Regions from separate parts of the Cellvibrio polysaccharolyticus genome, predicted to be linked through region 3. Evidence: predicted binding sites of a transcription regulator. Region 3 holds the regulator's gene; each other region holds the start of a gene.
What was found. The regulator sigma-54, encoded in region 3, starts transcription at its own class of promoters, with help from an activator protein. The targets are predictions, from matches to a motif close to TGGCACANNNNTTGCNNT.

Region 1 (3,283 bases), 980 kb from region 3:
GGTAATTGCAGGCTGATGGGTGATCTTTGCGGTTGGCGCACAACCGGGGCAAAGTAGATGGCAGGTAAACACAGGCAGCCGAATAATATCCAGCCAAAATATTCATGGTCTGCCATCAGCGGGCTTTGCATTTTTGTTTCGTGACCTACCAGAATCAAAATAAATATTCGAATCCAGTTGGCGAATAAACCGATTGATGCTGCAACCAGCAGTGTCATCAGCATGCGCTTGATGTTGTAGTGATTTAACAGGCTGATGATGTAACCCAGGGCGAGGGCGATAACGAAATAACGAATGCCTGAGCAGCCATCGGCAATAAGAATATGCCCGTAGGGAATAAAAATACTATTGCCTTCAATAAGTGCAGGCATGCCGATCGCCTTGACCATCCAGCCCACCACGTTACTGCTCATCGACAGTAGCAAATCATTGAGTTGATCCCAAACCGGGATGGCAAAAATGAGCAGAGCAAATACCAGTCGTTGCTGCCAGGCAGTTTTCAGACCGTAGATCGAGGCATAAAAAAGAAATAGCAGCGGCAGGATGGCAAGTTGTTCAATAATGAAGATATTCAGATGCCAGGCAAGCGCTTGAGTGACAGAAAAAATCACGAGAAGGATCAAGAGGCTCAGCCGAAGAGCGATGGGGTCTTTGTACGTTTGCCAGGGCAGGCTGTTATAAAAGAAATAAAAGAATGCGGCGATAATCAACAGGCCATGGGAAAGCCCTTCGTCCCAGCGAGTCCAGCGTTCAAAAAGACTTGTCCAGGTAGTGAAAAAAAGAATAACAAAGGCTGTGACCAGCAATAAAGGCAGCCATCGGGAAAGACCGGAAAATTTCCGGGGAATGTGGGGTGGGGTGCGAACTTCCATGCGTCAAACCGGAGCTGTTACCGATCCTGGATAGTAGCTGATGGACAGTCGCTTTAACAGCGGAGCCATTACAGTCAATATAAAAAAGGCCAGCTTGCGCCGGCCTTTTCGTGTCTTGCCTGGTCAGTAATCAGGAGCGCATGCGACGACGTGCAGCACCGAGACCCAGCAGACCCAAACCGAGCAGCAACAAAGTGCCTGGTTCCGGTACTTGGCCAACGGTCACGTTATCAATGCCCCAGCCATCACGAGCGGCATAACCTGTATCAAAAATCAGGCTGGCGCTGGAGATGCTTACATCGCTGGTAAGAGTAATGTACTTGATATTGCCGTTTGGCAGGGCACTGGTCAGTTGATAAGTAGCATCAACTTCGCTGCCGTCGGTCAACTTCAGGATCAGGCGAGCGCCCTGGTCGTTGGCATCAGCCAGATAAAAGCCGATGGCATTGAACGGTGCGCCACCGATGGAGATGTTCCACTGCACTTTCTTGGCATCGTTGCTATCGAGCCAGTTTCCTGATGCTACTTCACGGCCTTCTTCGCCCGTAGAAGAGTCTTCAATTTTCAATTCTGTAGATCGCTCGGTGTCACCGGCATTGGTGCCGCCAGGAGTTACCAGAGTAAAGTCGCCAACGCTGGTTTGAAAGGTGGTTGCAGTATCAACCCAGGCCAATTGGTCGTTAGAGTGTGACTGGGCAAAACCATGCAGTGGCAGATTTTCAAAATCTTCCGTTACATGATGGTTCAATTTGCTGAGAAAAAGGGCTTCAGCCGCGGCAGCGTCATCAAATACATTAATGCTGATAACAGCAGCCTGGGTAGTGGAAGCTGCAGCGAGCAATGCTCCTCCAGCCAACAGCGTTTTCATAAATGCTTTCATCGCGTTATCTTCCGTGTAAATAAAATGAGGGGATGTGAAGTTTGGTCTTCGGGACCTGATCACTAACGGATAATACAAAGCAGTTATTGTGCCAACTAAAAAAATCCATTTTTTTCAATGAGTTATAAGAATTGTTGGCAGGTTTTTTTGGTGGGGTGTAAAAAAAACCAACACCCCTCTTGATGTAAATCAAATGCTTGAGTGAGGATTGAAGCAGGCGCGGTGCCTGGCTGCGAGTCAGGCACCGCGTTGCTTTTGCTATTGAGGTCTGAGCGCGACAAATTCGCTATACAAGCCTTTGTTGTCATAAACGGCAATCTCAAAATCCCAATGGGGGGACCAGGACGCTGAAGTATAGGCGGTGGTGGTATTTCCAGGGATGGCCACCACTTTGTAAGCGCTCAGGCTGTCGGGGCGATAACGCAATTCATAACCCCGAATTTCATTCAGCTCCAGATAGCGGCCGTTTTCGCGTTGTTGCGGGTGTTGCCATGTCAATTTTACACCGGTCGTACTCAGGGTCCCGATAGTTTGGGCATCCAGCGGCAGACTAAAACCGGAGACGTTACCAGCGCCGTCGCGAGCACGAAGAGTGTAGGTATAGCGGGTGTTGGGCGAGAGGTTCTGATCCAGATAGGTCAGCACCCGGCCACTGATGGTGGCTACCAGGTCGCCATTACGATGAATCTCATAAACACTGACCCCGACGTTATCGCGTGCTGCTTGCCATACCAGATCAATACGTGTGTCTTTAACGTTGGTGGCCTGGAAGCCGGAGGGGATTGATGGGGGCTGGTTGTCGTAAGGAAGTTCGCCAGGTCTTCCCGATGCCGAGCTGCTGGAGTTAGCCGCTGTGCCTGCAGGCGCGGTACGAATTGCCAGCGCTCCTGTGTAAGCTGACCAACTGGTGGTGCCACTCTGTACCCGGTAGAGATATTGTTGGCCGGGTTCCAGTCCATTATCGTTATAGGTGGGAGACTCTGTAGTAGCAATGATTTTGCCGTTGCGGGTAATGCGATACTGAACTGCCTGAGTGCCCATCGACACCGCATCCCACGCCAGGCTCACGCTGGTCGCCGATATTTCATTGCTGTGTAAATTGGCTGGAGTGGCGGTACCGTTTGGCGACGGGATAGACGAAGCTTGTTGAGCGCTGGAAGGTGTCGGAGCAATTGAGGTTGCTGATGACGATGAGCCGGTGGTTACCGGACGAGAGTCTGAACCCGAGTCGCTGCCGCCACCACCACAGGCTACTGTAAGCAAGCTCATTACCAGCAGCGACTGCTGGCAAAAAAATCGACAAATGTTACGGCTCATGCTGCCATCCAAATAGTGAAAAGATGCAGGATGAGCAGGGAGGCAAAAAATTGCTTGAACCCCTCCAGGTCGGCCCGCTAATGGCGATGCATGTAGCGTGTCATCCAAAGTCTCATGATGGCAAACTTGGCGGGGTTTTAAAATACCAAAAAAAATTTAAGCGTCAGTTTTTTTTACACTTGTCGCTTAAGTCACTCATTTTCGATGCCATTTG
Region 2 (3,283 bases), 2.0 Mb from region 3:
GCCAGAAAATACCAACTATTATCAGTTAGGCAGTGAAACGCTCGCTTATCTGAATAAAACGCCCCTGGCAGAACGTTCGCAGCCGCTATTTGATAATTTTTCGCCCACTATAGATCACGCATTAAAAGCGCATTTATTTGGTTATTTATTTAGCCGCGATAATTTGGCTTATCTGGAGCGTGAACTGGTTGTTGTCAGTACGCTGGCGGCGCTTGGCGATGTTAATGCCCAACTGACGTCTCACCTGAGAATCACCAGAAACCTGGGTGTGGATAAAACCCAAATGCAAAAAATAATAACAACCCTGGAGAAAGACGTTGATCCTGCGGTGTCGCGCAACGCACAAAATGTGTTGCAGCAACTCAAATAACGGGAAGCCGTCTCAAGCCAAAGGAAGTAATCATGAATCAGCCATTTATTTCAAAAAGTAAAAAAACTCTGATCCCGATGGGTCTCCTTGCATTGATTTCAGCCTGTACAGTTAACCCGCAACAATCGGCGGTATTAACGCTTGCAGAACAAGGTCATTTTGCGGCGGGTGGCAAGGTTATCCAAAGTGAAGGGCAATTTAATGGCGAGCAGTTATTTAACCCGGCAGGGCAGACCTTGCACGGTGATCATGCGTCGGTCTTTTATCAAATTCCCGTCAATGCACGCCCTCATCCACTGGTGTTTTTGCATGGTGCGGGCCAGTCGGCAAAAACATGGAGCACCACACCGGATGGCAGAGAAGGGTTTCAGGATATTTTTTTGCGTCACCGCTTTCCTGTGTATGTTGTTGATCAACCCCGCCGGGGTCAGGCCGGGCAATCTACTGTTTCAGCAGAAATAACACCCGCAACCCAGGATCAAGCCTGGTTCAATATGTTCCGATTGGGGGCTTACCCGGATTTCTTTGAAGGTGTGCAATTTCCACAAACGCCACAAGCCTTGAACCAATATTTTCGGCAAATGACACCCAACACCGGTGCTTATGATGAACAACTGATCAGTGATGCCATGGCAGAAGTAGTCAAGCGTGCCGGGGAATCCATATTGGTTACCCATTCCCAGGGCGGTGGCCCCGGTTGGTGGACGGCAATAAAATCGGACAATGTTAAAGCTATTGTTTCTTATGAGCCGGGCAGTGGTTTTGTTTTTCCTGAGAATGAATTACCGGAAGCAATGCCAAGCCTGACAGGTACGCTAACCGCCACACCGGTAACCCTGGAACAGTTTAAAAAACTCACCCAAATGCCCATTATCATTTATTACGGCGACAATATTCCCGTGCAAGTGAGTGATAACCCGGGGCAGGACAATTGGCGGGTACGATTGAAAATGGCACAACTCTGGGCAGACACCATTAACCGACATGGCGGTAACGCCAGTGTGGTGCACTTGCCTGAAAAGGGCGTTTATGGAAATACCCACTTCCCTTTTTCTGATTTGAATAATCAAACCATCGCCGGACTGCTCTCAAGCTGGCTTGAACAACATCATCTCAATTAAGCTATCGAGTAATCGCGCCTTATAAAAGCCGCTCACCTGCTGCCAGCAACGCATTAACCGAACCTATCGCGATGTAAAAAACTTGCACCAGAAAAATCCATTCGCGGCATTCGCTCGCACACTCAACGCGCACAATAAAAACTTGTATTAAAAAAAGTACAAGATGGCTGCGCTTTTTTCATTCCTGAATTATGAAAAAACCCTTTAAATACAACTACTTTAATCATTCCATTGTCGATTAATCACGGCTGGCACGGTTTCTGCTGAATACCATCTTGAATACAAGACGGTATTTTTTCACGAGCAGATGCTATGACCGATGTAACAGGATGGACCATTAACGATTGGCTGAGCGCCTACCGTAACCAGACACTGACACCGCGTGAGGCGTTAACCGCATTGCGCAACCAATTGAATCCGCATGATCCTTGCTGGATTGCAATTGCTTCTGACGACCAACTGAATACACAAATTACTGACATTGAAAGACGCGCAGCCGCTGGCGAAACAATGCCACTGGCGGGTGTTCCGTTTGTGGTTAAAGACAATATTGATGTCGCAGGTTTTGCCACCACTGCGGCTTGCCCCGCGTTTTCCTACACACCGCATGAAGATGCCACTGCCGTGGCCTTGTTGCGTCGTGCCGGTGCGGTTGTACTGGCAAAAACCAATCTCGACCAATTCGCAACCGGCTTAAATGGCACCCGCTCGCCCTACGGCGCGGTGCCTAACAGTTTTAACCCGGCTTATATTTCCGGTGGTTCCAGCTCCGGTTCGGCAGTTACGGTTGCACGCGGGTTGGTGCCTTTCAGTTTGGGTACTGACACCGCCGGTTCTGGCCGGGTGCCCGCCGGTTTTAACAATATTATCGGTTTGAAGCCGACTAAAGGTCGTTTCAGTACCAAAGGTGTAGTGCCCGCCTGCCGCAGCCTGGATTGTGTTTCGGTATTTGCGCTCACCCTGGATGACGCCGCGACCGTCGCCGGTGTGTTGCAACAATTCGATGTGAATGATGCCTTTAGTCGCGCCGCAAAACCGGCCACTGCTTTTGCCGCAACACCGCGTTTGGGCATTCCTTCCATTACCGAATGGTATGGCGATAGCCAGGCAGAAGCCGCGTGGCAACAACACCTGAATGATTTACACAAGCTGGGTGCAGAGCTGGTTGAGCTGGACTTTACCCCCATGCAAACGCTGGCGCGCATGTTGTACGAACGCTCTTTTGTTGCCGAGCGTGATGCCGCTACCAAAGACTTTTTTGCCGATCACCGCGATGATGTACACCCGGTGGTGCGCAGCATTATTGAAAATGCCAAAGGCTTTACCGCAACTGATGCCTGGCAGGATGAATACCGTCGCGCCCAACTGGCACGCGAGATTCAGCAAATCATAACCGGTGTGGACGCTCTGGTAGTACCCACCGCACCGCGTTTGCCCACCACAGAAGCAGTGCTTGCTGATCCGGTAGGGGTAAATAGCCAACTCGGCCTGTGGACCAATTTTGTTAACCTGGCAGATCTCTCTGCGCTTTCACTACCCGGTGCGTTTCGTGCTGATGGCCTGCCAGCCGGTATCACCCTGATCGCCGATGCCTGGCAAGACGACGCCCTGATCGCTTTTGGACAGCAGTGGTTGCAACAACTGCAATTGCCACTCGGCGCCACACAAAAAGCCTTCGTGCCAGCGACTGCAAACTCAAAAATTCCCGCCGGATTTTTCCGCCTCGCGGTGGTCGGTGCGCACCTTACCGGTATGCCACTGAATGTTCAGCTGCAAGAACGCCATGCCCGTT
Region 3 (3,283 bases):
TGGAAACCCGTAGCGATCTCGACAGAAAGCAGCGTCTGGCCAAACTGGACTCATTGCTGCAGGAATTTCACATCACTCACATTCGGGACAGTCTCGGCATGGCACTGTCAGGTGGCGAACGCCGCCGGGTGGAAATTGCCCGCGCCCTGGCCACAGAGCCCCGCTTTATTTTGCTGGATGAACCTTTTGCCGGGGTTGACCCCATCTCGGTCAATGACATCAAGCAAATCGTAAGACACCTGAAAGATCGCGGTATCGGGGTATTGATTACCGATCACAATGTGCGCGAAACCCTCGATATCTGCGAAACGGCCTATATCGTCAGTGAAGGTCACATTATCGCCGAAGGCACTGCCGAGACAGTTTTGGCCAATAACAAAGTGCGTGAGGTGTATCTGGGCGAGAATTTCCGCCTTTGATTGAAGATTTATTTGACGCCAGGGCCTTGACTTTTGCAAATAACACACAACAAGGCACAAACATTGCTTAGCCTTGTTGCTTGCGAGATCAAGGCTGTCTAAACTCTACTTCATCGACCACTGTTCTCGTCTAAGCAGGATCAGCTTTTTAAACGATGAAGCAATCTCTCCAGTTAAAGCTCGGTCAACAACTGACCATGACTCCGCAGCTGCAACAGGCCATTCGCCTGCTGCAGCTCTCCACACTGGATCTGCAACAGGAGATACAGGAAGCCCTCGACTCCAACCCGATGCTGGAGATGGAAGACAGCTTCGACAACCCTCCTGAATCCGCCGAAAAAGACGACCTTGATTACACACGCCAGGCTGAAATAGCCGCTGACCTGCCGGGTGACCGCCCGCTGAGTGATGCCCACTCTTCTTCGTCTGACAGCAGCGAAAACTTCTCTGATCACGACAGTGACTTCCGGGAAACTGACAGCTTCAATGAAAGCGATGGCTTTTCCGAAAGTGATGTCGTGGGCGAATGGAATGAATCCATCCCTACCGACTTGCCGGTAGATACCAGCTGGGATGACGTTTACCAGACATCCAGCTCCGGTAGCAGCAACTTTGAAAATGATGACAACGACTTCGAAAGCCGTCGGGCTGCGGTCGATTCCATCTACGACCACCTGATGTGGCAACTGAACCTCACGCCATTTTCCGATCGCGATTATCTGATTGCGCTGGCCATTATCGACGCCGTTGAACCTGGCGGCATGCTGTCGGTTTCTCTGGACGATATTTTTGAAGGCCTGGCTGCCGAACTGGAAGAGCTGGAACTGGACGAAGTGGTCGCCGTTCAACATCGCCTGCAACAATTTGACCCTTGCGGCGTTTGCAGCCAGAACCTTGCCGAATGCCTGCTGGTGCAACTGCAACAATTCCCGACGGATACGCCCTTCCTCGAAGCCGCCAAAACCATCTGCAAAAATTATTTGCCGCTGCTTGGCAGCCGCGACTATCGCCAGCTGATGCGCAAAACCCGGCTCAAGGAAAATGAACTGGGCCAGGCAGTTTTGCTCATCCAGGGGTTGAACCCCCGCCCTGGTGACATTATTGCCAGTGGCGATACCGAATATGTAGTACCGGACGTGTTTGTTGAAAAACGCGATGGCCGCTGGATCGTCGAGCTGAACCCGGATATCGCACCTCGCCTGCGAATCAACGCCAACTATGCCTCTATGGTCAAGCGCGCCGATTCCAGTAGCGACAACACTTTTTTGAAAGACAACCTTCAGGAGGCGCGCTGGTTTTTAAAAAGCCTGCAGAGCCGCAACGAAACCCTGCTGAAAGTTGCCAGCTGTATTGTTGAAAAACAACGCGGCTTTCTTGAATACGGCGCCGAGGCCATGAAGCCGCTGGTGCTGCACGACATCGCAGAAATTGTGCAGATGCATGAGTCCACTATTTCACGCGTAACCACACAAAAATTCATGCACACGCCGCAAGGCATTTTTGAGCTGAAGTATTTTTTCTCCAGCCATGTGAGCACTGAAGGTGGTGGCGAGTGTTCTTCAACCGCGATTCGTGCACTGATTAAAAAACTGATCAGCGCCGAAAATGCGAAAAAACCATTGAGCGACAGTAAAATCACCGACCTGCTGGCCGAGCAGGGAATTCAGGTAGCCCGTCGCACTATTGCAAAATACCGGGAGTCGTTAAACATCCCGCCGTCCAACGAGCGGAAATCGTTGATGTAATCGCACCGATCAGGAAACGTTATTTATTCTCAAATTTGAAGTTCAATGCGAACCAATAAAAGAGTAAATAATCAGATAAAAAGACGGATTGAAAAATCCATTGATATCGCCAACAAAGAGGAAGTATCCATGCAGATTACGATTAATGGCCATCACCTGGAAGTCACTGAAGCCCTTAAGCAGTACGTAGAAACCAAACTGGAAAAGCTGGATAACCACCACGACAAAATTACTTCTGTGCATGTCATCCTTGGGGTTGATCACCTCGATCAAAAAGCGGAAGCCACGGTGCACGTCAGCGGTAAGGATTTATTTGCTGATGCCGTAGAAGCGGATATGTATGCGGCCATTGATAAACTGGCGGACAAACTGGATCGCCAACTGATTAAACACAAAGAAAAATTACGTAGCCATCGTTAACCATGACAATCCCGGAACTGATTACGCCCGATCGCACCCTGTGTGCTATTGAAGGTGTTAGCAAGAAACGCACCCTGGAAATTCTCGCCAATACCATTGCACGCGCCGTACCCTCTATTAATGCCGATGAAGTTTTTCGTCGGCTGATAGCCAGGGAACGCCTGGGATCTACCGGCATCGGTTTCGGGATAGCCTTACCGCATTGCCGCATGGAATGCGGCAGTAAAGCGATAGGCGCCCTGATTACTCTGAAACAACCTATTGAGTTTGATGCAATTGACGGCCAGAAAGTGGATATTTTATTCGCTATGCTGGTACCGGAAAATGCTAATGCAGAACACCTTGATACCCTATCCTCTCTGGCTCGTTCGCTTAATGACGCGGGTTTTCGTGATTCCTTGCGCCAGGCGGACAGTGATCAGGCTCTCTTTCAGGCGGCTGTTTCATAATTTAACCGGCACCGGAATTTGCCGCTTGCCCTGAACGTTTTTTTTATTCATCCTGAGCCACGCCCTGGATAACCGGAGCCGTTTCAGGATTTCAGCGGATCTTTCCTTAATACGCCGAGCAGGATTTTACTATGCATCTCGTCATCGTCAGCGGACTGTCAGGTTCAGGAAAAAGTACTGCCTTGCACGTGCTGGAAGATGTTGGCTTTAATTGCATAGACAATTTACCGATCAGCCTGCTGCCACCCTT

Region 1: C4F51_RS02420 (PEP-CTERM sorting domain-containing protein) is a predicted target of sigma-54. The motif match lies at 1,829-1,846, and genes of this name have one in related genera.
Region 2: atzF (allophanate hydrolase) is a predicted target of sigma-54. The motif match lies at 1,741-1,758, and genes of this name have one in related genera.

Annotation. Positions count from the first base shown of each region.
Region 1 covers NZ_PRDL01000001.1:516,254-519,536, forward strand. The annotation lists gene xrt (exosortase) at 1-872, opposite strand, end outside; gene C4F51_RS02420 (PEP-CTERM sorting domain-containing protein) at 1,003-1,752, opposite strand; gene C4F51_RS02425 (fibronectin type III domain-containing protein) at 2,011-3,069, opposite strand; gene prsR (PEP-CTERM-box response regulator transcription factor) at 3,261-3,283, opposite strand, start outside.
Region 2 covers NZ_PRDL01000001.1:3,510,218-3,513,500, forward strand. The annotation lists gene C4F51_RS14840 (cupin domain-containing carboxymuconolactone decarboxylase family protein) at 1-370, shown strand, start outside; gene C4F51_RS14845 (alpha/beta hydrolase) at 403-1,491, shown strand; gene atzF (allophanate hydrolase) at 1,804-3,283, shown strand, end outside.
Region 3 covers NZ_PRDL01000001.1:1,498,620-1,501,902, reverse strand. The annotation lists gene lptB (LPS export ABC transporter ATP-binding protein) at 1-419, shown strand, start outside; gene C4F51_RS06415 (RNA polymerase factor sigma-54) at 575-2,164, shown strand; gene hpf (ribosome hibernation-promoting factor, HPF/YfiA family) at 2,294-2,584, shown strand; gene ptsN (PTS IIA-like nitrogen regulatory protein PtsN) at 2,587-3,033, shown strand; gene rapZ (RNase adapter RapZ) at 3,165-3,283, shown strand, end outside.